2 regions of the Gemmatimonas groenlandica genome follow, and region 2 is predicted to be linked to the other one. Evidence: riboswitches for the same ligand, from Rfam matches in the RefSeq annotation. Region 2 holds a riboswitch; the other holds the start of a gene.
The links. A riboswitch is a leader RNA that binds a small molecule or an ion and turns the genes downstream of it on or off. The one in region 2 is predicted to bind cobalamin.
Positions count from the first base shown of each region.

Region 1: linked by a shared signal. The riboswitch ahead of HKW67_RS06855 (ABC transporter substrate-binding protein) and the one ahead of HKW67_RS21885 (ATP cone domain-containing protein) in region 2 are both predicted to bind cobalamin.

Region 1 is NZ_CP053085.1:1,606,394-1,622,037, forward strand. Features, by position in the region: gene clpB (ATP-dependent chaperone ClpB) at 1-1,292, opposite strand, end outside; gene HKW67_RS06825 (hypothetical protein) at 1,489-1,935, opposite strand; gene recO (DNA repair protein RecO) at 2,078-2,827, opposite strand; gene HKW67_RS06835 (hypothetical protein) at 2,888-4,048, opposite strand; gene HKW67_RS06840 (TonB-dependent receptor plug domain-containing protein) at 4,045-6,177, opposite strand; gene HKW67_RS06845 (ABC transporter ATP-binding protein) at 6,174-7,016, opposite strand; gene HKW67_RS06850 (FecCD family ABC transporter permease) at 7,013-7,999, opposite strand; gene HKW67_RS06855 (ABC transporter substrate-binding protein) at 8,029-8,907, opposite strand; cobalamin riboswitch at 9,069-9,276, opposite strand; gene HKW67_RS06860 (hypothetical protein) at 9,284-10,492, opposite strand; gene HKW67_RS06865 (bifunctional nuclease family protein) at 10,525-11,043, opposite strand; gene metK (methionine adenosyltransferase) at 11,138-12,310, opposite strand; gene ptsP (phosphoenolpyruvate--protein phosphotransferase) at 12,364-14,133, opposite strand; gene HKW67_RS06880 (HPr family phosphocarrier protein) at 14,133-14,399, opposite strand; gene HKW67_RS06885 (PTS system mannose/fructose/sorbose family transporter subunit IID) at 14,399-15,232, opposite strand; gene HKW67_RS06890 (PTS sugar transporter subunit IIC) at 15,225-15,644, opposite strand, start outside.
Region 2 is NZ_CP053085.1:5,078,371-5,094,014, forward strand. Features, by position in the region: gene HKW67_RS21845 (fatty acid desaturase CarF family protein) at 9-680, shown strand; gene HKW67_RS21850 (c-type cytochrome) at 667-1,674, opposite strand; gene HKW67_RS21855 (cyanophycinase) at 1,671-3,131, opposite strand; gene HKW67_RS21860 (TonB family protein) at 3,251-3,958, opposite strand; gene HKW67_RS21865 (hypothetical protein) at 4,231-5,298, shown strand; gene HKW67_RS21870 (TVP38/TMEM64 family protein) at 5,299-5,991, opposite strand; gene HKW67_RS21875 (M14 family metallopeptidase) at 6,074-8,872, opposite strand; gene HKW67_RS21880 (hypothetical protein) at 9,075-9,563, shown strand; gene HKW67_RS21885 (ATP cone domain-containing protein) at 9,725-12,145, opposite strand; cobalamin riboswitch at 12,335-12,538, opposite strand; gene iadA (beta-aspartyl-peptidase) at 12,679-13,842, opposite strand; gene HKW67_RS21895 (cyanophycinase) at 13,948-14,796, shown strand; gene cphA (cyanophycin synthetase) at 14,803-15,644, shown strand, end outside.

The DNA of each region.
Region 1 (15,644 bases), 1.7 Mb from region 2:
TTGCGCAGGGCCTGGCGCTCGATCTCCAGCTGCACGATGCGCCGATCGACTTCGTCGATCTCCTGCGGTACCGAGTCGATTTCGATGCGCAGCCGCGACGACGCCTCGTCGATCAGGTCGATCGCCTTGTCCGGCAGGAACCGATCGCCGATGTAGCGATTGGAGAGTGTCGCCGCCGCCACAACCGCGCCGTCGGTAATGCGCACACCGTGGTGCGCTTCGTAGCGCTCTTTGAGTCCGCGCAGAATGGCGATCGTGCTTTCCACGCTGGGCTCACCAACAAACACCGGCTGGAAGCGACGTTCGAGCGCGGCGTCCTTCTCGACGTGTAAGCGATACTCGTCGAGCGTGGTGGCACCGACCACGCGCAGCTCACCGCGCGCGAGCATGGGCTTGAGCATGTTGCCCGCGTCCATGCTGCCTTCCGCCTTGCCGGCACCAACGAGCGTGTGCAGCTCGTCGATGAACACCACGTACAACCCTTCGGCGGCCGTGATCTCCTTCATCACGGCCTTGAGACGCTCCTCGAATTCGCCGCGGAACTTGGCACCGGCGATGAGTGCACCCAGGTCGAGCGACACGAGCTTCTTGTTGCGGAGCCCCTCGGGTACGTCGCCGCTGATGATGCGCTGAGCGAGACCTTCGGCGATGGCCGTCTTGCCCACGCCCGGCTCGCCTATGAGCACGGGATTGTTCTTCGTGCGGCGCGACAGCACCTGAATGACGCGACGAATTTCTTCGTCGCGCCCAATGACAGGATCGAGCTTGCCCTTGCGCGCGGCTTCGGTGAGATCACGCGTGAACTTCTCGATCGCCTGGTACTGCCCCTCGGGGGATTGGTCGGTGACCTTGTGCGACCCGCGCACCAGCTTGAGCGCGTCGAGCAGCGCTTTGCGATGCGCGCCGACGGTGGTGAGCACGCGCGTGCTGTCGGTGCCCTTGGCGTCAGAAAGCGCCAGCAGCAGGTGTTCGGTGGAGACGTATTCGTCGCCGAGTGCTTTGGCTTCTTTCTCGGCGGCGTCGACGACCTGCGTGAGTTCGCGACTGAAGGTCGGCTGCGCGTCGCTCTGCTTGGCGTACCGCGCGGCTTCCTGTTCAGCGGCAGCGCGCACGCTGGCGACGTTGGCTCCGACGCGCTGCAGCACCGGGACCACGATGCCCTCGTCCTGGGCCAGCAACGCCAGCAGGAGGTGCAGATCGTAGACGAGCGGATTGCCGGCCTTGCGCGCGAGCGCGACGGCTTCGTTGAGCGCCTCAGCGCTCTTCACGGTCAGACGGTCAGGATTGATCATGGGGTTCTGTAGAGGCAATCACAGTGCCGCGCTTCTGCTGCCAATACTGCAGACCACTACCGCGAGTTTCGAGAGGGAAGCCCCTACATTGGCGAGAATCGAGGATCATGAATACAAGACGGCGCGCCAGGTCCGTCCACCCGGCGCGCCATCGTGAGTTTTCGTTTGGGTCTCGTGGTGCTCGTTTACTCCCAGCTTACTTCACCACGATCATCTTTTTCACCAGCGGCACGCCATCCACTTCTAGGCGATACAGGTACACGCCCGAAGCGGCCTCCCGCCCGGTTGCTTGGACCTTGCCATCCCAATACGCGACATAGTCGCCGCATTGGACAGACACTTTTTCCAGCGGTTGACCTCCGGCCACCCCTCCGGTTCCGCCCTGCAACACCGGCGTCGCTACAACCTGCATGATCATGTTGTAGACCTTCAAACTGACGCGGTACTGCCGGCCAGGCTCGGTACAGTTGGGTGAATCACCCACACTGAACGGGATGCGAGTTTCAGGATTGAACGGATTCGGATAGTTCTGTCCGAGCGTCGCTCCATTGCGGCGTTGCTTGCTATCCTGCGCGGCCGCGACTCGTGGCATGATCACGCTGAGAGCGAGCACCAGACCCAGTGCTCCCCACACACGTTTCATGTTGCTTCTCCGACTGACGAATCAGGGTTGTGAGTCGAAGTCTCCAAGTGAAAGGTGGAAGTCGGACCTGAGTATCAGGTCTTCCTGAAGCTAGGACGCGTACACGGGGCCGTCAAGCAACATTCCCCGGCAGTCGGACGGGTTACCAGCGCCCCTGCTCCCATACCCCGAACGCGCGCAACTCGCGGCTGTCGGGGAGGTGCTGAGTGACGAACTCCCTCAGAAGCCGCTGATGCGCCCGACAGTCGGCAGGCTCGACCGCGGGCTGCTCTCCCCGAATCCAGGCGGAAATGACCTCGCGAGCGGAGGCGGGCAGCCGACGACCGGATGGCGCCATTTTGGCACACAAGGGGCAGAGAACCCCGCCGGCGGCGTGACTGAAGCGGGCGTCCGCCTCCGGGGGGATCTCGGCGTGGCATTCGGCGCACCGATCGATGCTCGGCATAAAGCCGACCTCGCTCACCAGCCGCCAAAAGATGCCGAGGGTCAGGGCCACGGTATCGGCCTCTGAGGCCTCGGCGATAGCGTCCAGCCCCGCCGCGACCCCCTGATAGACCCGAGGCGCCGCCTCGTCGTGCACCACCCGCAGGACGCACTCCACGAGGGCGCTGGCGGCGGTGAACCGGCCGAGGTCGGTGGCCAGACCGGCCCGCGAACGGGTGACGTCGAAGGCGTTGAGGGCGTGCAGGTCGCGGCCTGGTTTGACCTGGATCTGCGCCTGCCCTTCCGCGAAGAGATCGACGCCACTGCCGAACCGTTTCTTCGATGAGCGGGCCCCGCGCGCGACCACCGACAGCACGCCAGCCTCACGAGTCGCCAGACGCAGGATGCGCGACGACTCGAGGTACGGCACGGCGTGCAGCACGATCGCGTCGGTGGTGATCAGGGACATGTGTGGAGCTTAGCGACTCCGCAGACGACCCGCCTACTCTGCAGACGGCGCCGACGGCAACTACGGACGGATGGCCATGTCCACGCCGCCCTGATTCGCCGGCACGCGACGGACCTCGGTACCGGTCGGGCTGAACACGAGCAGCGACGTCACGGATCCCGTGCCGTTCTGGATGCAGTGCAGCCGGCCGAGGGCATCGGCCTGTCCACTGCCGCAGGTGACCGCGGTTCCGGTGGCTCCGGTGAGTACCAACCAGTCGGCCGACGCCGAGGTGACGAAGCTCAGATCGGCCGGGCGCACCTTGATGATACGGTTGGTGAACGAGGCGAGATCCTGGTACAGCGTGACGTACAGGAAGCCGTCGAGGCCGAGCTTGACGCCGGCACCGTACGTGTTGGCCGGCATCCTCTTGGCGGTGAGCACGCGCTTGCCGCGCAGATCAACCTTGGTGATGCCACCGGTGGAGATGAGCGTGTAGGGGAAGGACGCGAAGCTGGCATCACCACCGGCGCTGATGTAGGCCACGTCGCCGTCGACGAGTGCCGACGCACCGGATCCGCGCAGACCGGGCAACAGGATCGTGTCACGCGTGGTCCCGGTGTTTGGCACGCGAATGAGTCGAACGTCACCCTGCACCGCGTAGTTCACTTTGCAGTTGGCGTTGGCGTCGACGATCCAGGTGGCGTTGTCGAATTGAAACAGATCGGTCGGGCACGTGCCGACATTGCTGATGCGCGTGCTGGTGACCGTGCCGGCGCCAGCGAACGAGAGCAGCGCCACGCTAGAGGAATCGCGCAGGGCCGCTCCGATGAGCGTCTGTCCGCCGGTTCCGCTGAGCAGGCGCGCACGCGAGGGGTTGCTGCGCGTGGGAAGCTGAATGCGACGCGTGGTGGATGTGCGCACGTCCGTGACGTACAACAAGTCACCCGCGCCACGACTGGACACGGCGAGTACGGTGTCGCGCAGCAGCGTGAAGCCACCGGCATCGAACTCGGTGGTCGGGGCGAGCGTCAGCTTCGTACTGGCGCTGCCGGTGTCACCGAGGAACGTGAGACCGGGCTGAATGAAACCGTCGAGCACGATGATACCGCGCGGCGGCTGCGGCGTGCTGTTGTTGATACCATCATCGCCGCAGGCGGCGATGGTCGAGAGCAGTGCTGCCGTGGTGACGGCGAACGCGCGGCTGCGAATAGACGAGCGAGAACGGACCTGCGGGATCATCGTGGGGAGTGTTGCAGAGTGAACGAAATCGCCCAGGAGCGCCCGGGCGACGGAAAACCGCGGACCGACTGCCACGAGGCATCGGCGGCGTTCTCGAGCGAGAACGCGACCAAGGCGTCGAAGCGGGGCCACGGCCAGTGGGGCAGCGCGCGCAGCTGCTGCGCGACGGTGATGTCGACGAGCGACACGGCTGCCAATTCGAAATCGGGGTTGCGTGGGCCGGCGGTATATGGCCGGGCACCCATGCCGCGCCACACGATCGTGGCGTGCTGCGCCGCGGTATTAAGCTGCAGCTGTGCCCCGCCGGCGAGACGGGGGACATACGGGGTGGGGATATGCAAACCGTTGGTGCTGAGCATCGCATCGTATGCAGTGACCCACGTCGAGAGCGAGGCGATACCCGATGCCACTTCCGCGCGTGACTCCACGCCGCGGAGCCGTTCCACGCCGACGTTGGCGGGACTCCAGCCGAAGTTGCCGGGAAACCACACGATGGCGTCGCGTGTGTTGCGCGCGACGAGTGTGCCTTCGATGCTCGCGTGGCGACGCGCTCCACCGGCGATCACGCGCAAGCCGCTGCTGACGTCGAGATCGACGCGCTCGGGCGAGAGTGCCCGCACGAAGAGACGCTGCGGCGACGAGAAGTAGAGGTCGTACAGCGTTGGCACACGAACAGCTTGGGCGGCGCGTCCGAACGCGATCAGCCGCGCCCGCTCGCCAATGCGCACGATGCGGCGTTCCGCGCCGATCGAGGCGGTGGGCAACAATCCATTGCCCTCGATGAGATCCGCACGCGCCCCGACATCCACGCTCCATCCTGCGTCGCCGAGCGCGCTCCATGCGCGCTGCACGCTGCCGAAGCCTCGACTGCGTCGTTGCGTGATACCACCGGTCGCCGTGAGGCGATCAGCGCCGCCTCCCATGCGCCACGTGATGTCGCGTATCGCTCCGCGCCACTCGGCATCGGCAGCCCAGGCCACCGCGCGTGAATTGAGTGCAGGACGAGTGGGATCGACGTAGCGCAGCTGCATACGGCGGATACCAGACGACAGCGTGGTGCTGCGCGCAGTGGTTTGGGCACGCGCCAGCAGCCGATCGGTATGTGAGCGGTCGGCATCGTAGGCGCGCACGTTGGCGGGACCCACCATGCCGCGCTCGCTGGTGGAACCGAGCAAAGAGAATTGCGCGCGGCTGCCAATCACCCCAAGCGACAGGGTCGCGCGTTGTTCATCGTTGTTGACGCGCGCCTCACGCTGCGGCAGCACGCCGGCGTCATTGATAAATCCAAAATCGTTGGTCGCTGTGCGCCACGCGGCGCTGGCATGCCAGAGTGCGCCAGCGGACGACGCGTGCCACGCGCCTTCAACCGTCTGCTGCCCGAAGGCGCCCACGCGCAACGACGCCACGCGCTGCGCCGACGACGTGAGCGCCAACACGCCACCGGTAGCACCGGCGCCGGTGCCGACCGGATCGGCACCAAGGGCGACCGTCGCCGACTGCAGGCCGGCCAGCGGAATATCGGACACATCGGCGATACCGGTCGCGGGATCGTTGAGCGGCATTCCGTCGAGCGTGATTGCCACCTGCTCTCGACGCGCGCCTCGCAGCGAGAGGCCGGTTTCGCCACGCGCCGACCGCACGTTGGTGAACGGCATGAGCGAGAGCACGGCGTTGACCGTGGACGCGCCGGCGGTGCGGGCGTCGGTGGTCTGCAAGGTGACCGTGGTGCGTCCCGCCGTGCTTATATCGCGCGTGCTTGCGGCGGTGCGAGTCGCGGTGACTTGGACGGCGGCCAGACGCTCCGCACGCGTGGCATCGACCGCGAGCAGCGATACCCGGAGAGTGTCGCCGGCGGGCCGCGTCGCGAATGGCACCGCCACGCGGTGCGGCAGATATCCGGAGCGTACCACAAGCATGCTGTCGGCAGTCGTCCCCGCGCGCGTCACGGAAAGCCGCGCGCAGGCGTCGGATAGTCGACGCGATGGACTCCCCGCTTTCAGCGACGTGATCTCGGCACCCACCAGCGGCACGCGTGTGCGCGCATCGTCCACGCAGATGGTGACGGAGTCACGAGAGGCTGGACTCGGCTGCGCGATTGCACTCACCAGCAGGAGCACCACGATATTCATGACGACGGACGCTCACGGTGACGACCGCTGCCGCGCAACGGGAGCAGCGCCGGTGCGCCGACGGCGGGATCGCGCGTGACGACCAGCGGCCACTCGTACACGCGCTCGAGAATCTCACCGCGCATGACCGTGGCCGCGTCGCCCGCCGCCGCCACGGTGCCGCGATGCAGCAGCACGATGTGCGACGCAAACCGTGCCACGAGATTGAGCTGATGACTCACGAGTAAGACAGTCTGCCCGAGCTGAGCCAGCTCGTCGAGCAGTTCGAACACCGCCATCTCGTGCGCGATGTCGAGGAACGTGGTGGGTTCGTCGAGCACAAGTACCGGCGCCGCCTGCGCCAGCGCGCGGGCGATGCGCACGCGTTGCCACTCGCCGCCGGAGAGCGTGTCGGTGCGACGCCCGATGGCGTCACGGATACCGGCACGCGTCACAGCACTCTCGACCGCGGCGTGATCGTCGGCACTCATGCCGCCGAACGCGCTGCGGCGCGCGTGGCGACCGAGCGCGACGAACTCCTCGACGCGCAGGGGCAGCACCGGTTCCTCGCGTTGCGGCACGATGGCTACGCGGCGTGCAATGTCTCGGGCATCGAGTGACGCCACATCGACGCCGCCCACCGTTACACGGCCGGAGTCCATGGGAACGCGCCGCAGGAGCGTGCGCACGAGCGTGCTCTTTCCGCTGCCATTCGGACCGACGACGGCCGTCATCTTTCCCGGCTCGGCCGTCACCGAGACGTCATCGAGGGCGCGTTGCGTGCGACCGGCGTAGCGAACGCTGACGTGGTCAAACATGAGGGGCGCCCCCTGCTCGCTGCCGCCGATCGCGCCGTTCATGCCGCCATCCGACGTAAGCGGAGCAAGAAGAACGGGACGCCGATCAGCGCCGTGACCGCGCCGAGCGGCAGGTCGGCAGGAGCACGAAGCGTGCGCGCCAACAGATCGGCAGCGACCAACAGCACGGCACCATACAGCGCGGACATGAGCAGCATCGATCGATGATGACGCGCGCCCAACGCGCGTGCGAGATTCGGCACGACCAACCCCACGAAGCCGATCAATCCGGCCGCCGCGACGGTGGCGGCGGCGAGCCATGAGGCCACGAGAAACAGCTGTCGCGACACGCGATCGACGTCGACGCCGAGCGCGGCGGCGGGTTCGTCACCCAACGACAACACATCGAGATCGCGCGCACGCCACACGAGTACGCCCCCCAGCAGCAGGAGCGCGCCCGCGCAGCGAGCAACGGCGGGCCACGTGGCATCGGCCGCCGACCCCATCATCCAGAAGAGCGCACCGCGCAATCGCTCCGGCGGTGCATCAGCCAGCGCCACGAGAATCGCCGCGTTGGCAAAAGCGCCGACCACGACACCGGCCATCAGCAGCAGCTTCGTATCGGCGCTTCCGCCGACGACGCGCGCGATGGCGGTAACGACGACCGTGGCGATCGCGGCGCCGGCGAACGCACACGCGGTCACGAGTACGGGTTGCACGACACCGAACGCCATCGCGGTGACCGCACCGACGGCCGCACCGCCGGACACGCCGAGCAGATACGGTTCCGCCAGCGGATTGCGCAGCGTGCCCTGCAGCGCGCCCCCACTAGTGGCGAGACCGGCGCCAACCAGCGCCGCGAGCAACACGCGCGGCGCGCGCAGATCGCGCACGATGGCGATCGTGGACGGGTCACCAATCCCGCGGAGTGCATCGACGACGTCGCGCGTCGCGATCGGCACGGCACCGATGGAGAGCCCGAGCACGAGCACGAGGATCAGCAGGAGCGCACCGATGCCCCAAGCTAGCCACGGGGAAGTCGGCACATGTGCTGCCTGACGGCGGAAGATGTCGTTCACCGGAGCGAGTCGCGCAGCGCTGGATGGAGCGCCCGGGCGAGTTGCACGGCGGCCATGCCCAGCACTACGGAAGGCCGACCAGTGACCGACGGATCCTGCACCATGAAGCGCCGCTCGCGCACCGCACGGATCGCTTGCCACGAGGGATTGGCGGCGAGCTTTCCTCCTCGCGCGACGCCGGTGATGATGACATCAGGATCGCGCTTCGCGATCTCCTCGATCGACACCGGCGGCGACGGTGCGTCCATGTCATGGAACACGTTCTCGGCGCCAGCAATGACCAACAGCTCATCGATGTAACTGCCGCCGCCGATCACGAGCAGCGGCGATTCCCACGCGGGCCAGACGACGCGTTGTCGCGGTCGTGACGCCGTCAGGGCGCGCACACGATCGAGTGTGGTCTGCACCGAGTCGCTGACGATTCGCGCACGTGCGTCGGCACCGAGCGCGCGTCCGAGGGTCGCGATCAGCCGGTGAAACTGCGCAATGTGATCGACACGCAGCGCGATCGTACGCACACCAGCGCGACTCAACGCCTCGGCGGCGGCACGATTCTCGGCCGTGGCGTACAGCACAACGAGCGTGGGACGCGCCGCGAGGACCGCTTCGATGTTCGGGCGAATGCCGTCGCCGAGTGCGGCGATGCGGCTGACCTCTTTCGGATACTCGTCCCAGCGCGAGCGACCCACGAGCAGCGAGTCAGCCCCGATCGTGAAGATCGCTTCAGTGGCGGCGGGATTGAGCGACACGACGCGTGCGGCGAAACGCGCGTCACGCGGCAGCGGCGCACCGAAATCATCGGTGTCCGCGACGGCGACGACCGAAACGGTGTCGCGTGTATCCGACGCACCGGTATCCGCACGCGAGCAAGCCACTGCGCCCAGGAATGGCAACAGGACCTGCAGCGCACGGCGTACCAATCGTGGGTGAGGATACAAAAAAGGCGTCCTCTCCCACGAGAAGACGCCCGAGCACGCGTGCACGTCGAATGGCTAGAAACGACGACACGTGGCGCGAGCCCCCCCTCGAGGGTCTTCGTCCGAGAATGAGCGCGGGTCGTCTCCTGGCTCCGGGTCGCTCCACTCGCCTTCCCGACCCAAAGGTCAGTGGCATCGTGAGTGTCGCTGCTGCATCGCGTGTGGCGTTGCAGATCCCGTTACAGTGGCGGGGCCGCACCGGCATTGAACCGGTTTCCGTGTCCTGCGCTCTGAAATCAGTTGTCCGCCGCGCCGAATGCGCGACATCAGGAACCTACTTTCGAGTCCCCATGTCGGCAAGCGCCGCGCCGAGCGCGCCCTTCAGTTCGCTCCGCCTCGTCTCGTAGGCCTTCTTCACCGTGTCAGACGGATCGGCGATGCGGGCGTACGTTTCGTCAAGCGCAGCGATCTCCTGCGCCAGCCGTTCGTGCATCGGCGCATCGGATTCACGTGGACGCAAGGTAGGCTCCACGGCAACACGACTCGCCGCGCGTCGCTGCATCGAACGCATCAGCACGACCATCATGAGCATACCGATCGCGACGAGTAATCCCGCAATGTACAGATTGCGCCCCGGTGCACCCGACGAGGGGAGCTCGATGATCAGATCCGCATTCGCCTGCACATCCTGCGACAGAAAGCGCCGGAAGTTGCGCCCTTCGAGCGTGACGGGGTCGACGTTGGCGAATCCTTTGCCGGTGACGAATCCCTGCGGCTCTTCGAGCAAGATTTCGAAGACGACAGCGCCACCTTCGGCTCGCATCGACAGCGGAAAGCTGCTGTTCGGCACTTTGTATGAGAACGCGACCTGCTTGATACCGGGCGCGATCGGCGCGTAGACCGACACGCGACCGGGACCCGCGACAAAGGCATCGGGTGAGATCTCGCCTTCGTTGGCGCGCACATCGAGTGCGGAGGCGGGAATCGAAATGCTCCACGTGGGCATCGGCGACGTCGTGTCCGTGGCGACGAGTGTGCGCAGACTGTCGTTGGACAGTTCGAACACTTCGATCACGGTGCGGAACTGCGTCGTATCGGCTTTGCCGACGATCAAATGGCGGCCTTTGACCGTGAGCTGAAATCGCACAGACGTCGTGTCGAATACGGTGATCTCGGCGTCATCACCACGGGCGTCGACGTTCCGGAGCGGCGGCGTGAAGTAGGCGATACCGCCCCACGTGGTCGACGCGAAATACACGCCGTCGGCGGTGCCGAAGGGCGTCCACCGAAAGCGGTAGCGACCCTGCGCATCCGTGCGGATGGAGTCGATTGGTCCGGCGGTATCCTTGCCGACGCGATGCAGCGTGACCCACGTCCCGACGGCGGGTCCCATGCCGGTCGAGTCCGCGTTGACACTCACGGGACGACGCACGCGGCCATCAACGGAGCGCGATTGCGCGTGCAGCGTCGTGGCGGTGGCGATGGCGGTCGCGGCGACGAGCGTCAGCGCGAAGAGTCGGAAGAACGACGGAAGTCGGGACACGCGGAGGACAATCGGGTGGGAGAGCGTATACGTCAGGGCGAGAACTTGCCGAAGTCTTCCGGCCGGAGGTTCTCGAGATAGGCCTTGAGCTGTTCGGCCGTCAGCTCGCTGTCGGCGGCGTCGACGGAGGAGAAATCATCACCGTCGTCGTCCTGATCGTCGTCGATCGCGGTGAGCAGCGTGGACGGCGCAAAGATCGGCGCGTCGAGTCGCAGGGCAATGGCGATACTGTCGGACGGACGAGCGTCGACCTCGACCACGCCGTTCGGTCCGTCGATCTGCATCTCCGCGTAGTAGGTGCTCTTTTGTACGCGGGTGATGGAGACGCGGCGCAGTGTACCACCGAGTCCGATGATGAGTGATTTGCAGAGGTCGTGGGTGATCGGACGTTCGCGCTTCACCTGATTCATCTGCATCACGATCGACTCCGCTTCGGGCTGGCCGATCCAGATGGGCAGGACGCGCTTCCCACCGCGTTCGCGGAGAATGACGACGTAGGAATTCGTCGCGCTATCGAGCCCAAGTCGGGCCACCGTGACTTCAACCATCATCGTTGCTCCTCGTGCAGGCGAACGCGAGGACGGCACGCCGTCCGCGGGGCACACCGCTCGGCACTCGTGGTGCGGAGCGGTGCGCCCTCGCGGATCACCGAATAGCGCGCTTGAGCGCGGCGACGCGGTCGGTGCGTTCCCACGTGAACGTGGTCCGGGCCGTGCGGCCACGACCCACGGTTTCCGGACGGCGACCGAAATGTCCGTACGCCGCGGTTGCCTGATAGATCGGCTTGCGCAGATCCAAATCGCGCGTGATGCCACGCGGCGTCAGGTCGAACACGTCGTTCACCGCGGCCTCGATCGCACGGTCGGACACGACGCCCGTTCCGAACGTCTGGACGTACACCGACACCGGCTGGACGACGCCGATCGCATAGGCCACCTGCACTTCACAGCGCGACGCGAGCTTCGCCGCCACGATGTTCTTGGCCACCCACCGCGCCGCGTAGCAGGCCGAGCGATCGACCTTGGACGGATCCTTGCCACTGAAGGCGCCGCCGCCGTGACGACCCATGCCACCGTACGTGTCGACGATGATCTTGCGTCCGGTCAGACCGGCATCGCCCTGCGGGCCGCCAATGACGAAGCGGCCGGTGGGATTGATGTGGGTCTTGAGGCGCTTCGGCAGATACTCCTCGGGGATCGACGCCATGATGACGTCGTCGAGGATGGCGCGACGGAGCTTGGTGTTCGAGACTTTCTCGTCGTGCTGCGTGGAGATCACGACCGTGTCGACGGCGATGGGACGATCGCCTTCGTAAGTCACCGAGACCTGCGCCTTGCCGTCGGGGCGGAGCCACGGCAGCGACCCGTCCTTGCGTAGCGCCGACAGGCGGTGCGTGAGGGCGTGCGCCAACTGGATCGGCAACGGCATGAGTTCCGCCGTTTCGTCGGTCGCGTAGCCGAACATCATGCCCTGGTCGCCGGCGCCGCCGGTGTCGACGCCCTGCGAGATGTCAGGCGACTGCGCGTCGATCGTGCTCATGACGGCGCACGTCTTGTTGTCGAAGCCGAACGTGGCGTCGGTGTAGCCGATCCCTTCGATCGTCTTGCGCACGATATCGGGGAGCGGCACGTAGGCCGACGTCGTGATCTCGCCGGCGATGACCACCAGGCCAGTCGTCACCAAGGTCTCACAGGCGACGCGCGCCGCTGGATCCTTGGCCAGGATCGCGTCGAGCACGGCATCCGAAATCTGATCCGCGATCTTGTCCGGATGTCCTTCGGTCACGGACTCCGACGTAAACAGGTGACGATCGGCCACGCAGCACTCTGGGTAGAAGGTTCGTGCGAGAGGGTCTCGCGTAGACTAGTCCGCTATGAAAGTGCGGGCAACCCGCCCGCCTGGGCGGCCGCATCGAGTTCGGTCCGCAAGCGACGACGCAGCAAGGTTTCCGCTTCGCGCGCGGTGCTGGCCGCGAGGGCGGCCTGCGCCGCATCCTGCGCGGCGGACATGCGCACGCTGCGAATGACCCGCTTCACTTCACCGACGGCCCGCGGGGCCACGCTGAGCTGACGGATGCCAAGCCCCATGAGGGCGAAGACGGCCAGCGGCTGCGAGCCCATTTCACCACAGACGCAGACATCGATGCCGTGGGCGGCACCGGTGGCCTGCACCTGCGCAATGAGGCGTAGCACGGCGGGATGAAAGGGCGTGAAGCGGGGCGCGAGGTTCGCGTTGCCACGGTCGACGGCGAGCGTGTACTGGACGAGGTCGTTCGACCCGATGCTGAAGAAGTCGACGTCGCGCACGAGGGTATCACTGGCGATGGCGGCAGCCGGGGTTTCGACCATCACCCCCAGTGGCACATCGGCCCGAAAGGGAATGCGGCGTGCGGCCAGTTCGGCCACGGCTTCGTCGATCAGCTGACGTGTTTCCCGCACTTCGTCGACCGTGACGACCAGCGGCAGCATGATGCGCAGATCGCCGTGCACACCGGCGCGCAGCAGCGCGCGGAGCTGCACCTTGAACAGCTCGCTCTCGTCGAGGCACATGCGGATGGCGCGCCAGCCGAGGAACGGATTGGCCTCGCTCGGGAATCCGCCCACCGGCAGTTTGTCGCCGCCAACGTCGAATGTACGAATGATGACGGGGCGCGTCCCAAACGCTTGAATCACCTTCTTGTAGGCCTTGTACTGCTCTTCCTCGTCGGGCATGGTGGCGCGGCCGACAACGAGAAACTCCGTGCGCATGAGGCCCACGCCATCGGCACCACTGGTCGCGCTCATCTCCGCTTCTTCGGGGATGTCGACGTTGGCGCGAATGACCATGCGCACGCCATCGGGGGTGATCGCCTCGCTGTGCGCGATCTCGCGCATCTCGCCGACGCGACCGGCTTCCTGCTCGACGCGCAGCCTCGCGTCTTCGAGCTCGTGCTCGGAGGGCGCAATGAGTAGCGTGCCTTCCGCGCCGTCGAGAATCGCGATCTGGCCGGGCACGAGAAACGACAGCGCGTTGCGCAGGCCGACGACGGCGGGCAGCCCGAGCGAACGCGCGAGGATGGCCACATGTGCGGTGGCGGTGCCGGCTTCGGTGGCGATGGCCGCGATGCAGTTGCGATCGAGCTGCATCGTGAGCGACGGCGTGAGATCGTGCGTGACGAGAATCGCGTGCGCGCCCGGCGGCACGTCGACCGGGTCGTGATCGGGGAGATCGAGCAGCATGGAGAGCACGCGAATGTGCACGTCCATGAGATCGCCGACTTTTTCGCGTAGCATCGGCGCCGAGTGGCGGGCGAAGTGCTGCCGCCATTCGAGCAGAATGATGTCGAAGGCCTTCTCGGCGCCAAGGTTCTGGCGGATGAGCGCCTCAGAGCTGCGGGAGAGTTCTCCATCGTCGAGAATGGAGATCTGCACATCGAAGATGGCCGCTTCCTCCGGGCCCGCCTGCTGCTCCGCTCTCGCGCGCAACAGGCGCAGGCGATCACGGGCGCGTTCAAAGGCGTCGTGCAAACGCACGATCTCCGCATCGATGGCGCTGTCATCGATGAGGCGATGCTTCACTTCGGGCACTTCCCACCGCAGGAGGTGCACCGGTCCGACGACGATTCCCGGCGACGCGGGAATGCCGCGGAGCACTGACTGCATCAGCTCTCCCCGAACCGCGCCGCGACGAGCGCCGCCAGCGACTCCAACGCATCGTCGGCATCGGGCCCGGACGCGCGCAGGGTGATCATGGCCCCGTGTTCGGCGGCCAACATCATGACACCCATGATGCTCTTGCCATTCACTTCGAGGTCATCGCGCGAGATCGTGATGTCGCTCTTGAAGCGTGACGCCGCCTTGACCATTTCGGCGGCCGGCCTGGCATGGAGTCCATGCTTGTTCACGATTTGAACCGATCGTTCAGCCATTAACGGACCACCGAGTAGAGGACGAAGGCCGCGAGCAGGAACAGGACGACGCGCCATCCCTCGGCGCGCCCCTGCAGTCGCACAAGGAGCACGGCCAAGAGCGGCGTCGCGACAGCGACGCCCACGGGAATGGGAGTCAGCGGCGCCGGTCCGCCCATAGCACGATGGACCGCGAGGGGCAGCGCCAAGCCACCCAACACAGCCGATACCCGTCCAATGTAGCGCGGACCGTGCTGAAGCACCGGATGCCCGAGGGCCGTGGCGACGCGAAGCCCGTGCCGCCAGCCGGCGCGGAGGGCCCAGTCGCGTAGGGCGAGATGCCCCACGTTGTACAGGACGAGAAAGCCGAGCACGACCAGCAGCGCCGACGCGCCGACACCGAAGAGCAGCAGCGCCACGAGCGAGCAGGCCGGCAACCAAGCGGCCCAGACGAGGCGATCGCCGACGCTGCCGAGGGGACCGCAGAGCGCCGTGCGGAAGCGCTCAATGCGCTGCGGAGCGACTTGCTCCACTTCAGCCCGGGCGAGGGCGCCAATGGCGAGGGAGGCGAGATAGGGGTGGGCGTTGAAGTAGACCGACTGCCGCGCCAGTGCCTCACGGTAGAGCTGCCCGTCCACGCCACCGGGGAGCTGTCGCAGGGCGGGTTCGACGCAGAAGCCCACCCCATTGCCGACCAGGATCTCGTAGTTCCACGAGCCCTGAATGGCCAGGCAGCGCAGATACATGGACAGGCGCAGGGCGGTGTCCATTTCCGGCGCCGACGCCATGCCCGGCACGGGCATGCTGACCGTGTCGGTGCGCAGCGCGTTCTGACCGAGCAGTTCGTCAGGCACCGAGCACCACCATCAACGTGCCCATGGCCAGGGAGATCAGGAACAGTCGGCGGGTGCCACTGATGGCGTGAAAATCCTTCCAAACAGCGGCGGCGGCAACTGCAGCCACGCACGTGACCACGATGGCGCGCGAGAGGTCCTCAGGCACGTTCCAGCGGCCGTTCACCCGTTCAGCAAGGAGATACCCGGGAATGAAGCAGAGCGCGCCCAGTAGTGCCGCCCGAACGAGATCGAGCGTCATGCCGAACACCTGAAGCCCGACGACCGTATTGCGATTGCCGGCGGCGAGCTGACCAAGACGTGGACGCGCAAAGCTGGCGATGATCTGGCGATGCTTGATCATGGTCAGCCCTCCGATCCACGCCGTGGCGATGCCGAGCGCGACCGCGACGGCAAAGGCACCGGCCAAGGG
Region 2 (15,644 bases):
GTGCGCCCATGGTTCATGTCGTGCTTGTGCTTGTCATCGTGCTGAAAGTCGTGGCCGTCGTGCTCGTGACCGATTTCGTGTCTGGCCTCTTCCACTGGTGGGAGGACACGTACGGCCATCCGTTCTGGCCCATCGTGGGCACGCATGTGACGCGCCCCAACATTCTGCATCACTATGCGCCGCGCGCGATTCTGGCGAAATCGTGGATCATGAGCTCGCGGACGCTGCTCGCAATCGGTGTCGTCATCGCGCTGGCGGCCTGGCTGGCAGGAATGCTCACCTGGATGCTGGTGCTCGGGTTGTGTCTCGCGGTGAACATGAACCAGATACACAAGTGGAGTCACCAGCGGCCGCGAGATAACCCACCGCTCGTGCGTCGACTGCAGCAGCTGGGCGTACTGCAATCACCAGCACATCACCGCGCGCATCACATTCACGAGCGCAACACGAACTACTGTATCCTCACCAACTTCGTGAATCCACTGCTCGAACGCATACATTGCTGGGCCGCGGCGGAGTGGATCATCGCCCGCGTCTTCGGCGTGCATCGCCGGGGCGATGCGCAGCGGGCCGCCCTTGTGTTGGCGCGAGAGCCGGAGTTCTTCGGCGAACATCTCCCCTTCGTGCAGCGCCGGGTCGCCATGGAATTGGCGCGGGAAGCGGCACCTAACGGAGCGTGACCCTTGCACGGGTGCGTGGGTTCGGCGCGCGCGAACCGACATACGCCGCCAGTGCGACCATGTCGCCCACCGTCAGCTTCTCCACCACGGGTGTCATGGTAATGCTTGCGGAGTCATGTCGGGCCCCGGTGCGGAAGTTGATGAGCTGTCGCAGAATATTCGACGGTGCGCGCCCGGCAATCGGCGGCACCGCGTCTTTCCCCAGCAGGTCCACCCCGTGGCACGTCACGCACGACGTCGCCGGACCGGCGGGGCCGCGAGTGGCGATCCGCCGTCCGCGGGTGATGCTGCCGACGGGCACATACGTGATGTACTGGACGCCTGGATCGCGCAGCTCATGACGTGCGAACGTTTCGGGCACTTCGATCAGGCGACCGTCGATCGGTTCGGTGCCCGTGTCGCCGTACGCGTACAGCATGATCTCGATGCGCGTCTTCGGTACGCGGGCGACTTCGACGACGCGGTTGCGACGGGTCAGGGTGAGCTTCTCGAAGTAGCGCGCCGCCGAAACGACGTCGGAGTCGGCGACCCACTTCGCCAGCGTGTGCATGCTGTTCGTGCTCAGCACCGGGTTGGCCGAGAGTCGTGTGCCGTTCTTGAACGCCGCCACCTGTCGGATGATGTAGTCGGCCGGCAATCCGGCCAGCGTGCCATTCTCCGGGCGACCCTGTCCATCGGGCAGATGGCAGTATCCACAGGCACGGGCGTTCGGGGCGACACCGTACTGCACCGATGACGGCATCGGCGGATGCGATGCCGGAAACCAGTCCGGGATGTCGAATCCGTTCCCGACCTGCCGCATGGTGTAGCTCCGCGACGAGTTCGGTACGCGATGCGGGACCACGCTGTCGGGCTTTGGCGCCGGATTCGGCGCCGGTGACGTCGGAAAGGCCCACGCGGGCACGTCGAACGATGCGCGAGCGCTTTGCGCCCCGACGGACACGCTGGCGAAAAGCGCCGTCACGCTCGCGACGATCGTCGCACGACTCGTCATCGAGCCAGCAACCGTTCTGCAATCCGATCAGCTGCCGCCTTCGCGTCGAAACGATCATCGTTGGTGAGAATGATGATCGTCGTCTTGCGTCCGGGATATCGCACCCACGCCAAGCGCCGTCCTTCGCCGCTGCCGTACACGACCTGCGTGACGTCGCCACGCTGCGTATCGAGCCCGAAGCCCTTCGGCTCCGTGCTTTGTGCCAACCGCGCCTGATCGAAGCGATACAGATCGTCGACTGTGCCGCTCCACAGCTTCGTGGTGCTGTCGTAGGCCAGTCGTTGCGTGCCGCCCATACCCGTGACGCGACGTACCGACGCGGCGGATATGCGACCCGTGCTATCGGGTGCGAGAACCGCGTTCAACACGGCAGACAGTCCCTGGAGCGCAAAGTTTGGCGCGCCCGTTTCCGGCGTGAAACGACGCTGCACGGCGATGCCATAGGCGCGGCTCACCAACACCTTGCCGCCCTGTGCCACGAGTACCGTGGCACCACCGCTGGCCGCGTCCCCAAACGAGGCGAACACGTTGTCCACGAACTTCTGCGTGAGCGGCGTGGCATCGATCGCCCGTGAGACGACCCGTCGCGTGGCGAGGTTGTAGCGGTCACCGGGACGCAGCGTGAGAAACGGCCTGCCGGCGTCGTTGGCATCGCGACCGTTGTACACGAACGCCTTGTTGCGCCCGATGATCTCGGCGCTGTCGCCGCGCACCACCCACACCGTGCCTTCGTCTTCGGAAATCCCGAGCAGGTCAGGTCGCCGCGAGGTGAGCGAGTCGTGCATGTCGGGCAGTCGTTCGCGCGCAACCACATGCTGGTCGATCGCCACGCCGCGCAGATACGCGAAGCCTTTCAGATACTGCGGATGGTTGAACAGGCGATTGTCGTTCGACGGCGCGCCGCGTACGAGATAGTCGCCGAGAATCGACGCGCCGGCCGACGATCCGCCCATCACCCCGCCGCGATCGAGCACCGCCTGAAAGGCACGCTCCGACTTCGTGCCGGCGTAGGAATTCACGAGGCGATAGTGACGACCGCCGCCGAACCACACGCCGCGCGCATTCGCGATCTTCGCGACGAAGCTGTCGGCGTCGGCCACCGTGCGACTCGTCGTGTGATACACCACGACGTTGCGCGCGCCGGCGTTCTTCAGACCACGTCCGCCATCGGAGGTGTCGATGGAATCGCCACCGGCGGTCGGCACGTCGACGATGAGGGCATCGGGTCCGCCGGCGAGTTCAATGAACTTGGCGAAGACCTCGGGCCCCTGTTGTCCGCCGCCCACCACCATCACGGAACCGGTTCGTGGACCGACCGAGGGCGTGCCTCGCGAGCTCGCGGTGGGGGCGCTGCCGCCGGTCGCGCCGCTCGTGCCAGCGCAGCCGAAGGCGATCGACGAGACCAGCAGCGTCGCCATTACTTCACGACCACGCACGGCGAACGATGGAGTGGACATAGGTGGCGTCCTGAAAAGGGCAAACGGGAAAGCGTGCGGAGCAACCTCAGCTTACGCTCCGAACACCAAACCCGCTGGCCCGCACGGGCGCGATCGCGACCGGCTCAGTCGCGATGGGCTCAGTCGCGACGGACGGTAAAGTGAAACGACTGCTGCACCAGCTGCGCGACGCGGGCGCCGCGCGCCTCGGCTGGGAGATAGCGGATCCGTGACAGCGCGCTGCGCACCGCTGCGACAAAGAGCGGATGTTGGCTGTCGAGCACCTTGAAACTGGCCAGCTCCACGCGCCCGGCCGAATCGACCACGAACTGGGCGAGGACCTGCCCCTCGATGCCCGCCGCGCGCAACGTCTCGGGATAGACCGGCCCTGCGGTCCCTGGAAGCACCGCTACGGGCCTTTCGACCTCACTTTCAAGGAAGACGTCGTTGAGTGCCCGTGCGACGCCTGTGGCGCCTTCCACGCCATCGGCGCGGCCGCCGGGCTTTCCGATGCCCGTGAAGTTGTCGAGGTTCGTGGGAGGTGCGCTCAAGTCGATCGGCGGCAACGACGTGGGGATATCGATCGGCGTCTGCAGCACGGTGAACCCCTTCGCTACCGGAGTCGCGGTAAAGACCTCGCGCGTGGCGGCGGGCGGGGGCGGGGGCGGTGGTGTGGTGTTGGTGAACTTGATCTTTGTCTCGCGTTCGTCCGCCACGTGCGCGACCGTGGCCTGCGCTGTGGCGACCACTAGCGCCCCCACGATACCCGCGTGCACCACGACCGAGACCATCGAACCACCGACCGACCGGGTACGCGTGGCCCGCGATTCAATCAATGTCTGAAACATGCCTGCCTCCTTGAGGTGGACTGGGACAGCCGCTCTGCCCGATTCCACAGTGGGATGCCCGCATGAGGCCATCATGACGGCGACATGATGGATTGCTAATGCGATCATGACGTGTCGATGTCCCTCGCATGACTTGACGGTTACGCCGTGGGCCCCGATTGTCACGGCAAGGTGTGCACGTGAGTGCGGCCGCCGCGACGTCCGGACTTCCTGACCAATCCAATTCCGATATGCGATCTTCTTTCGTTTCGAATGCCCGCTGGACGGCGACGATGGCCGTTCTGATGCTCGCTGCCTGCGGCGACGCCACCACCGCTCGTGTCACGGCGCCGTCCGAGCCCGATGCGTTGCAGTTTGCCCGCTCCGAACAGGCGCAGGCCCGCTTGGCCTCGCTGTACGACGGCGCGTCAGCCGAGGTGCTGGCGGTCGACGGCAGCGTGTTTGCCGATCACGACGAGCGCCTGGGGAAGCTGGTTTTCGGTGTGGAGCGGCTGTCGGCCGCCGCCGCGGTGCAAGCGGCGGCGGCACGCGCGGGCGTGGCCGCGTCGGATTTCGTGATCGTGCTCTCGGCGCCGATCAAGCTCCTCGGCGGACACGTGGCCGCGGGCGCGCCGGTCCACTCGACGTCGAGCACCTCGGCGCCGGTGGTGGCCGGTGTGGCGATCGGCACGGCAAAGTATCACTGCACGCTTGGTTTCAACGTGGCGCACGCGGCCGGGCGATCGTTCATTACCAACTCGCATTGCACCGATCGCCAAGGCGTCCCGGACAAGACGCAGTTCTGGCAGCCGCAGGTCGGCGCGGGGAGGTTGATCGGCGTCGAGGACGATGACCCCACGTACACGGCGAACAAGGCGTGTCCGAAAGACCGTCGATGCCGGTACAGCGATGCCGCCCGCATCGCCTATCTGCCGGACGTGCCCTCGCGGCAGGGCGAGGTGGCAACCTCGGCGACCGTCACCGAATTGTTCACGCGACAAGATGACTTGAACAACCTGTTCCTGTCCGGCAATCTGATCTACAAGACCGGCATGACCACCGGCACCACGACTGGCAGCGTTTCCAACTCCTGTGCGAACGCGAATGTCGAGGGCACGAATCTCACGCTCATCTGCCAGACGTTCGTGACCGGTGCAGCCGGCGTCGTAGGGTTCGGCGACTCTGGAGCGCCCGCGTATCGCAAAGCGATCGAGGGCAACGTGCTGCTCGGCATTGTCTGGGGGGGCGTCGGCTCAAACACCTTCGTCTTTAGCCCACTCGAAGGGATCGTGCGCGATCTTGGACGCATGAGCGCGGTCGTCGGTGGCACGGTCAGCACCACCAACGGCAACGGGAAGTAGCTACCGCGCCTTCGACTCGGCGTCGCGAATCGCTTTCTGTGTCATCCGCGCGAAGAGCAGACCCAACACCACGGTGGCCACGACGCCGAGCACCAGCACGGGCATCGGCAGCGCGCCTTTGCCATTGGCTGCTTTCGCGCCCGCCGCACCGAATGCCGCGTACGAGGCGATGATGGGCAACATACCCAGCATCGCCAGCACGAAATCTCGTGTGCGCACGCGCGTCACGCCAAGCGCATAGTTTGACAGCACGAACGGAATCGCCGGCGACAAGCGCAGCAGGAACATGAGGCGCAGTCCGTCATCGCCGATCACGCGATCGATCGCCGAGAGCGTGGGATGCGTCGCCACGCGCCGCGCCACGCTGGCGCGAAGCACCGTGCGCCCCAGCAGGAACGCCAGCGTGCCGCCGATCGTGGCACCGGCCAGCACCAGCGCGCTCCCCTTCACGACGCCGAACACGGCGCCACCTGCCATCGTGAGCAGAAACGCCGGCAGCATGAAGAGCACCACGCCGATGTAGGCCGCGACGAACGCCAGCGGCGCCCAGACGCCGAGGGTTTGCACCCACTCCGAAAAGCCGGGCAGGTAGGGCGTGGCGAGTTGTCCAAGCGCGATGCCGGCGACCAGCGGCACGGCGATTCCGGCGGCACGCATCAGACCGGTCGCGGCGCTCTTGAGGTCGAGGGGCATCCGGAAATATACCCCGTAAGAGCACAACGGCCCCGGCGAGACGCCGGGGCCGTTGTGCTACATCACGCTACCAAAGACGAGCTTACTGCAACGGCTTCGTGGGACGCTGGAATCCGCCGTCGAGCGCGTTGAGGAACAGCTTGTAGGTGCCGTGCGGCTGCGAACGGAACAGGATTTCCGGTCCGAAGAGCCAAATCGTGCCCTGACCCATCTTGGCTTCTGCCATCGCCACGCCGCCCTTCAGCAGTTCCTGTCCCCACGCCCAGCCGCTGGTGAGCGGCTTGTCGGTGTCGAACGTCGCCAGCACGCGCACACCCTTCGCCGCCGCATCGGGGCCGAGCTTCATGACGGGGCTGTTGTCGAACATCACGCTGGGGCGCGGATTCATGCCCGTGGCGATGGTAGCCGACGTGTCGATGGCGACCTCGAGCAGCGAGCCGGGGATGTAGTACTTCTCGCCCGCGTACGGACGGCCGTTGGCTTCGGCCATGTAGTTGTCGATGGGCAATCCCATCGCCTTGCCGAGTCCGATCGACGAACCGATCGCGACGATGCGACCACCCGCTTCGACGAACGTCTTCAGCGCCGGCACCGACTTCTCGGGGCTGATGCGGCCGATCGTCCGACGGAACTCTGCCGGAATCAGCGTGGTGTCGGGCGAGCCGCCGAAGCCGCGGCCTGCGCCCGCCTCCGAGAACATGCCGTCGGTTACGACGATTACGTCGTACTTGGCCTTGAGGTTACCCGCGTCGACATCCTGCGGATAAATCGTGGTGAACGGGAACTCGAACTTCTCCAGGATCAAACGCGTCCAACCACTAGGCATGCTGCCGCCGTAGCGATCGATGAGCGCAATACGCAGCGGCTGCACCGGCTGCGACGAGCCCGGCTTGCTGTTGGCTGCGGCGAAGTTCACGCCGAGATCCTTCGCGGCCTGCATCACGACCTTGTCGGACGCACCGCCAGCGGGAACGAACCACGTACCGGCGGGCCACGTCGTGCCACCGTCGGTGAATGCCGTGGGAATGCGCGACGCCTTCACCTTCACCGCCGCGAGACGATTGGCGACCGTGGACGCGTCGTTCACTTCCGGACGGATGAAGTATCCAGCCTTGCCCTTCGCGACTACGCCCATCGGCATCGTCGTGACGCCGTTCACCTTTTCGAACGGGCCCGTGAGACCGTCGAGCACGCGCTCGAACTGAATGCCCATCTGGAATGCGAGCGTCCAGCCGGCGTTGTCGTACGGCGGGATCGGGGGGCCACCCGGGTAGCGGAAGTCGTTCGGGTGATCCTGCGGCTCGAACATGTCGAGCACGTGCGAGCGGAACGCCTGGTTGGTCATCACGACCCACGAGCCGGCCGGGAACGACTTGCCGTTGGCGCTGAACGAACCAGTCGCGCGATGCACCTGAATGCCCGAGTACTGCAGCGCCTTGATGAACTTGGTCGCCGTCGGGAAATCGTTCTGCGCGCTGCTCAACACGTACGCGCGAGGATCGCGATTTTCCGGCTTCTTGAGTTCCGCCATGTAGCGATCGTTCGTGACCGCGCTGCCGATGTTCGGCGCCGTGCCAGTGCCACGCGGGCCGCCAGCGCGATTCGCTTCCGGGCTCGCCGTGGCGCGGTCCTTCGTGATCTGCGCGATCATCGCGTCGACACGCTTGGGCGAGATCGTCCAGTTGTCCTTCGATCCGTTCTTGATCTGGTCGTTGCCCATGACCCAGCGATTGAACAGGAACGTTTCGCGATAGCGCGAGGCAAGATCGAGGAACGCGTAGTTCGCCGAGACCGAGTAGTCGATCGACTGGCGGAAGTGCCATTCCTGCGGCGCGACCGGCATCGGCAATCCGGCCGACCGCAACTGACGGTCGGGCACCAGCGACACGCGAATCGGCGTCGGGTTGCCGATCGTTTCGGTGAGGATACCGATCTGGTTGTGGAAGTAGCCCACGGTACGCAGGCCGCCGTTCCACCAGGTGCTGTAGTTCGAGCCGGCGCGGAAGGTGAGTCCCGGCTTGTGCTCGAGCACGAAGCGATGGTTCAACGCCGCGCCCACGAGATCGAGACCCGTGATCATGGCGGGGTGAAACCAGTAGTTGGCGGGATCACGGTACGGCGGCGCCGCCATGATCGTACCCGTCGGGCCGGTCTGGTGGTGGTTGTACATGATCTGCGGATTCCACTCCACGAACATCTGCTGCGACATGTTGCGCGTCTCGGCCAGCGCATTCATGTACGCGTCACGGTTGTTGTCGTGGCCGGCGTACTTCTCGTACAGGCGCGGAATGTTCGAATTGCGGCGCAGCTTGTCGGGTTCCTGCATGTACCAGTTGGCCACCAGCTCCATGCCGTCCGGATTCGCGTGCGTCATGAGAATGATGCAGTCGTTCAGGATCCGCATCGTCTCGTCGTCGGTACGGCTGGCGAGCTGGTAGAACGATTCGATGAGCTGCTGGGCGCCGAGCACTTCGGTCGCGTGCAGGCCGCCGTCGATCCAGAAGACCACTTTGCCTTCCTTCGCCAGCTGGGATGCTGCCGCCGAATCGAGGCCGTCGGCCATGGCCAGTCGGTTCGAGATCTCCTTGTAGCGCGCCAGGTTCTTCAGATTGGCCGGCGAGGAGACGATCGCCATGATCTGCGGCCGCCCTTCCTCGGTGAGACCGATCGTGTCGAGAATCACGCGATCGCTCTGCTTCGCGATGGTGGCGAAGAAGGCGTGCAGCTTGGTGTAGTTGGGGAGCTCGTAGTCGGCGCCAATGTCATGCCCGAAGAATTCCTTGGGTGACGTGAGGCGCTGCTGAGCCGGGAGCGTGGCCGGCAGGGCCGCCGCGAACAGAATCGCGGTGGAAAGCCGGGTGGCACGACGCAGGCTGATCATGCGAGGGACGGGTGGCGAGGATACTGGGACAGCCGGACCCGGCTGCCGGATTCTCCCGTGAGGGGAGCCATCAGGCATACGATGGGGTGGCAGAGGGCGTTGGGCAAATGATTGTCGGAAATGGTCCGAATGACGAACTTTGTGGTATCAAGGGAGTCCGATGTCCCATCGTCCTTCGTTTCGACCCTTATCCCGCCCCGACATGACCATGAATCCGGCCCGTTTGGCCGCGCTGCTGGTGACGAGCGCCGCCCTGTTCGCCGCTCCGCTGTCCGCCCAGGAAAAGCCGCCCGCCAAGCCGCCCGCCGCGGCGATGGACCATTCCAAGATGGACCATAGCAAGATGGACCACGGCGCAGCCAAGGCCGAAGGCTGGAAGGAGCTCGACGCCTACCACATGCTGATGATGGCCACCTGGCATCCGGCCAAGGACAAGAATGATCTTGCGCCGATCCGCGCCAAGGCCAGCGAGATGGTCGCGTCGGCCAAGCTCGTGGCCGCGTCGAAGTCGCCGATGGCGTGCCAGAAGCCGGAGCTGCTGAAGGCACAGGCGGACCTTCCGACGGCTACGGAGAAGGTGGCGGCCATGGTCGCGGCCAAGGCCGCTGACGCCGAACTCAAGGCAGGCCTCAAGGGGCTGCACGACAGCTTCGACGTGCTCGAGGGATGTGCGGCGGGGATGAAGCACTAGGCTGGCTCGCTGAACGAAAAGCAAACACCCTAGGAACCAGGAAGGAGGGTGTCAGGGAAGAGGAGGCAGGAACCACGCGCGGTTCACCTGCTTCCTCCCTCCTGACACCCTCCTTCCTGCTTCCTAGGGTGTTTTGTCTGCTCAGGCGAGCAACACTGTCCTTAAATGATCTCGCACGCCCCACCCGCACACGCCACCGTATCACCCAGCGTCGTCATGTCCACGCCTTCGAGCAGCATGGTGTAGTCGACCTCGCGATACGACAACGAATTCCAGCGAATCATGTCCGACTCGGTCGTGACTTCTTCGCGCGGTGCCTGTGCGTAAATCTTGTCGCCCGTCTCGCGCAGCAGCGAAATGCCGGCGAAGTATTCCTTGTTGTCCCAGATGAACTGCTGCACGGCTTCCCATTCGTCGTCCTTCACGGTGACCGTGTTGGACACGTTGTGATGCAGCCCCGGGTTGTACTGCTCGTGACGGCGGCCGGCGCGCACCCAGTGTTCCTGCACCAGTCGCACATACTCCAGGAACTGCACGGCGCCGACGTCTTCGCGCAGGATCGCGTCGGGGGCCGCACTGACCGGGAACGTGATCACATCAGTCGTCTCGGGATCCCACACCGACGTTTCCGTCATGTGCGGATTGTGCAGCTTGAACCACTGGTACAACGGCTCCGTGCGCGCGGCCTGCACGCGACGGAAGTAATGACGCGCGTGGTGCGGGTGAATGCCCGAGCCCGCGCCCAGCACGAGGCTGGCGGTGCCTTCCGGCTTAACGCAGGTGATGCGCGCGGCCGGTTCGATGCCGAGGTGTTCGGCGATCGCCGCGTTGGTGTCGAGGCATTCCTTGGCGCCGCGTTCCAGCACCGACGGATCGAGAAGCAGCGACGGACGGTCGAGGATACCGCAGATCGACACGCCCAACAGCGACTCGCGCTCGTTGATCACGCGCGTGGCGGCACCGAGGTAAGGAATATCGGTGTACGCCGCCTGCAACGTGCCCAGCAGCGAGGCCGCGCGGCAGCATGCCAGGAACGACTCTTCACTGTCGCAGGCGCCGGCGTTGATCGTGGTGAGGTTGCACATCTGCCAGCCCGACACGCGCGAGCCGATCTCGACATCCGGACGGCCGTACTTGGCAAGCTTCGCCTGCGCCGCTTCGTCCACGATCATGTACGGGGCGAGGCCGATTTCCACACACGGATTCGCGCCGTACTCGGCGTCATCCACAAAGTAGAAGCCGGGCTCACCGAACTCCTTCTGGAACTCGAACAGCTTCGCGAAGTCCGACGTCTGCACCGACTCGCGCACGAGCACCGCGGAGTTGTTCGACTTGCCGCGCTGCGGGTTGGTCTCGAACCAGTTGCCCGTCTTGGCCGACGCCATTTCGTCGTCGTCCGACGAGAAGAGGCAGATGGTGGCCGAGCGACGGATACCGCCGGACAGCACGGCGACGGCCACGTGCATCATGATGTCGTACACTTCGATCGGACGGAGCGCGCGGCCCGGCACCTGATCGAGCATACGTTCGGCCGCCAGCAGCGCCTTCTTGAGCGGCAAGTGTCCTGGCGCGCGACCACCCGAGGTCCGCAGCGACTGCCCACGAGAACGGATGGCGCTGTAATTGAACTCGACCTTCGTGCCGTCGAGGTACGAGCGGACCAGTGCGTCGAGCGCGTCCGCCCAGCCCTCAAGCGTATCCGGCACCATATAGTGCACCACCGGCAGTTCATTCTCCGCCGCGCGGAGCGGGAACGTGGGGAGCTGCGACACATGCTGCTTCTGGACACTGAAGCCGACGCCCGTGCCCGACATGAGCAGGAAGAAGGACTCCTTGAACGCGTCGAGCCGGTCCATGTGCGTGAACGCGCAATTGAACATGCGCGCGTTGTTCGCTTCGATGGCGCGGCCGCCGAACTGCAGCGAGCGCATGGAGGGCAGGATCGCGCGACGCTGCAACGCGGACTCCGTTTCCGCCATGAGCGAGTGCAGCGTGCGCCCACCGAATCCCGCCACCGGCGAATCGACGCGATCGGCGAAGTGGTCGCGATGCATGTCCATCACGCGCGTGAACGCTTCGGCCGGCGTCTCGCGGCGACCCAGATCTTCCCGGTAGCGCGAGTAGCGCGACAGAAAGATGTAATCCTGCAAGCCGTTCTCGCCGTGCACGTTGAGACGATGCTGGGCGCGGGCGGCACGGTACAGCACGTAGCGCTTGGCGATATCCCAATGACCGCGCGCGGCGATCATCATTTCGACGATGTCCTGGATCTCTTCGACCGTGGGGACATGATCCTGCGCGCGACGCTCGACGGTATTCACCACGAGCTGCGTGATTGCGCACACGTCAGCGAAGTCGGTAAAGCCGAGGCCGAAGCGATGCGCGGCGTCGTCGTGGAGCGGGTTCGGCGCATCGTCGTGACGCGACGCGTAGAACGCCAGCGCGATCGCACGGGTGATGCGCTCGGGGTCCCACGAGGCCGAACGGCCGTCGCGCTTGACGACCTGCGTGACCGCCTTGATACCGACGGCGTCGTAGCTGGCTCGGAACTCGGAACTGCGGGGGGCGACGGAAACGGCCAAGTGTGCCTCCTTCGGGTGAACCAGCGGTTGAATGCACACCCCCGAGGACCTGCGCTTCCCACCCCCCGGCTGACACGCCGGGCGACGAAAAAGGCTCCTTGCGATGCGCAGCAAGGAGCCCAGCGGAGCCGGCGCCCTTCAAGTGAAGGGCACGCAGCGATCCCCGGCGTGCCCTCCCTCGAGGGTGCGCGCGGACTCCGGCATCTGGTAGGTCTTCTGGCTCGGGACTCGTCCTCCGGAGCGGCCTTCCCGCGCACCCAAACCTGAGTGCGCAGTGGCGTGCTGCTCCTTCGTCCTCCCTTACAGCGGCGGGGCCGCCCCGGAATCGCACCGGGTTCCCTCTTAGCGCCGACCCCAGCGTCGGGATCGGTGACCAAATGCCTATGTCTTGAAACAGTTGCCTGCTGTCACGAACAACAGCGGGAGGCCCAAGTTCCAGCCAAAGACCGATTAAGTCAATACTTGTTTGCAGACACATGGCGCCAACCGCCGCATTTTCTCCGCATGATTCGAGGCGCGGCAGGACAGCGGCGTTACGCTGTCTCGAAGGTGCCGCGTCGCTCGGTCATTCCGCCCTGAATGTGCCACACCCCGCGCGCCATCACGTCGCGCACGCGATGTCCGGCGTCGAGCACGACCAGGTCGGCGTCGGCCCCGACCCGGAGGGAGCCCTTCGCCGACAGGCGGAGCAGCGCCGCCACGTTGCTGGTGAAGGCCGGCAGAATCCGATCGAGACCGTGTCCGCGGGCCACGAGCTCCCGAACCGTTTCCAGCAGACTGCCGGCGTGACCGACGCCCATCTGCACGACCCGGCCATCGGTATCGAACACGGGCAGACACCCGCCCCCGTCGCTGCTGACGGTCACGTTGCTGCCCGGCGCGCCGCTGTCCCAGAAGCGCTCGAGGGCGTCGGCGGCGTTCCAGGCATCTTCCTCCGGCGACACGTCGAACGACGTGATATCCACCACGCAGCCGCGGCGGGCCAGCGCGATCGCCTCCTCGAAGAGCGCCCGCTTCCGATTCACATGGGTCGGGTTGAACACCCGCGCCGGGATCTCGCTGGTGTCGAGCGCCTGTCGCACCAGATCGAGTCCGCGCACGCCGTCTCCCATGTGAAGATGCACCACGCCCGCCTTGCCGGTCATGATGCCGCCCACGTGCGCCTCGGCCGCCACCTTCAACAGATCGTCGAGTGTGGGTTGGCTCGAGCGATGATCACTCAGCGCGAGCTCGCCCACGCCGATCACCCGATCGAGATGCACGATGTCACCGCGCACGCTTCCAGTGAGCGTCACCGGCGGCAGGTGATACCCGCCCGTGTGACACCACGCCGACAGCCCCTCGGCCACCAGCCCGCGAGCCGTGACCACCAGCTCGGCGGTGCTCCGCGTGACGTCGTCGGTGCCGAGTACGCCGATGGCCGTGGTGACACCGGCGTGCGTGTATTGCGAGAGCGGCGGGGCAGGCACGCGCGTGTTCGGGCCGGCTTCACCGCCGCCGCCGGTGAGATGTGCATGGCCGTCCACCAACCCGGGAATGACCACGCGCCCCTCCAAGTCGATCTCAGGCACGCCAAGCACCGGGGGGAGCGCACCGAGCGACGCGCCCATCCACAGGATCTGCTCTCCGCCGATGAGCAGGTCCATCTGCCCCCGCGATTCAGGAGCGAAAACAGTCGCATTGCGTAGCAGCAGCATGCGGGAACGTTACCCAGCGGCCACGGCCAGCGTTAGCTTTGAACATGCTCGACACGTACGGCGATGTACGCGACGCACCGTACGGCCCACGCAAATCCAGGACCTATGCGCGGTTGGATCATCCCGATTGGCGGCAAGCTGCTCGCCCCGTCCATTCTCGACCGCTTTGTCGCGTTGAGCGGTGGCGCGGCGGCACGCATTGCGATCATTCCGACCGCATCGTCCGAGCCGGACATGGGCGCGTTCTATGAGCGCGTGTTCCAACGGCACGGCGTGACCCAGGCCAAAGCGCTCAACTTCGAGCGGCGCAGTGACTGCGACGACCGTGACTGGCTCGAGTGGCTGGGCGGCGCGACCGGTGTCTTCATCACGGGCGGCAATCAGCTCAAGCTCTCCACGACGCTCGGGGGAACCCCGGTCGGGCATGTGCTACGCGAGCGGCATGCGGCGGGGATGCACATTGCCGGCACCAGCGCCGGTGCCGCGTATCTCAGCGAACATATGATCGCGTACGGCGCTGAGGGCAGTTCGCCCCGCGCCGGCATGGTCACGATGTGCGCGGGGCTCGGGCTCACCAATCGCGTCATCATCGATCAGCACTTCCGTCAGCGTGATCGACTGGGGCGTCTGCTCACCGCACTGGCCTACAATCCGTTCGCCTTCGGGCTTGGCGTCGATGAAGACACGGCCGCGTTCATCGGGCCGGATGATACGATCGACGTGATGGGCACTGGCTCGATCACGATCATCGATCCGACGAACGTGTCGTTCTCGTCGATTGCCGAAGCCGAACCCGGCGAAGCCATTACACTGCTTGGCGCCACGCTGCATCTGCTGGCGGCCGGTGCGAGCTTCAATCTCCGCACCCGGCTGGCTGTGGCCACCGCGTCGACCACCTCTCCGCACGACGCGCTCAATGCCGCGCTGGGCGACTCTCTCGTCACGGCCGAATAGCAGATCATGAAGATTCTCGAACGCTCCACGTACGTGGGGCCGAGCCACTACGCGCATTTTCCCGTCATCCGGCTCGTCCTCGACCTTGGAGCGCTCGAAGAGTGGCCCACCAAGCGGCTCGGTGACGAGTTCGTTCAGGCGCTGCTAGCGGCGCTGCCGGGCTTGCACGAGCACGGCTGCTCGTACGGCGAGGCGGGTGGATTCGTACGTCGCATGACAGAAGACGACGGCACGTGGCTGGGGCATGTGCTCGAGCACGTGGCGATCGAGCTGCAGAACATTGCCGGCGTCAAAGTCACCTTCGGCAAGACGCGTGAGACCGCGCAGCCTGGTGTGTACGACGTGGTGTTCGAGTACGAGCAGGCCGATGTCGGACACGAAGCCGCCGAAGTGGCGCTCGATCTGTTGCATCATCTGCTGCCCGAAGCACTGCGTCCACGCGGCACCGATCCGAGCTTCGACCTCGCGGCGCGTCGTGACGCCTTCATTCGATACGCGCAGCGACGGGCCTTGGGACCGAGCACCGCGAGTATCGTGCACGCCGCTGAGGCGCGAGACATCCCGTGGATCCGACTGAACGAGCAGAGTCTCATTCAGCTGGGCTACGGCTGCTATCAGCAGCGGATTCAGGCGACGATCACTGGCAAGACCTCGCACATCGCCGTTGAACTGGCCAGCGACAAGGAAGAGACGAACCGCATTCTGGCCAACCTCGGACTGCCGGTTCCGAAACAGCGCCTCGTGCAGACGGCCGAAAAGGCGATCAGTGCGGCCAAGACCATCGGGTATCCGGTGGTCACGAAGCCGTACAACGGCAATCACGGACGCGGGGTATCGATTGCCTTGGC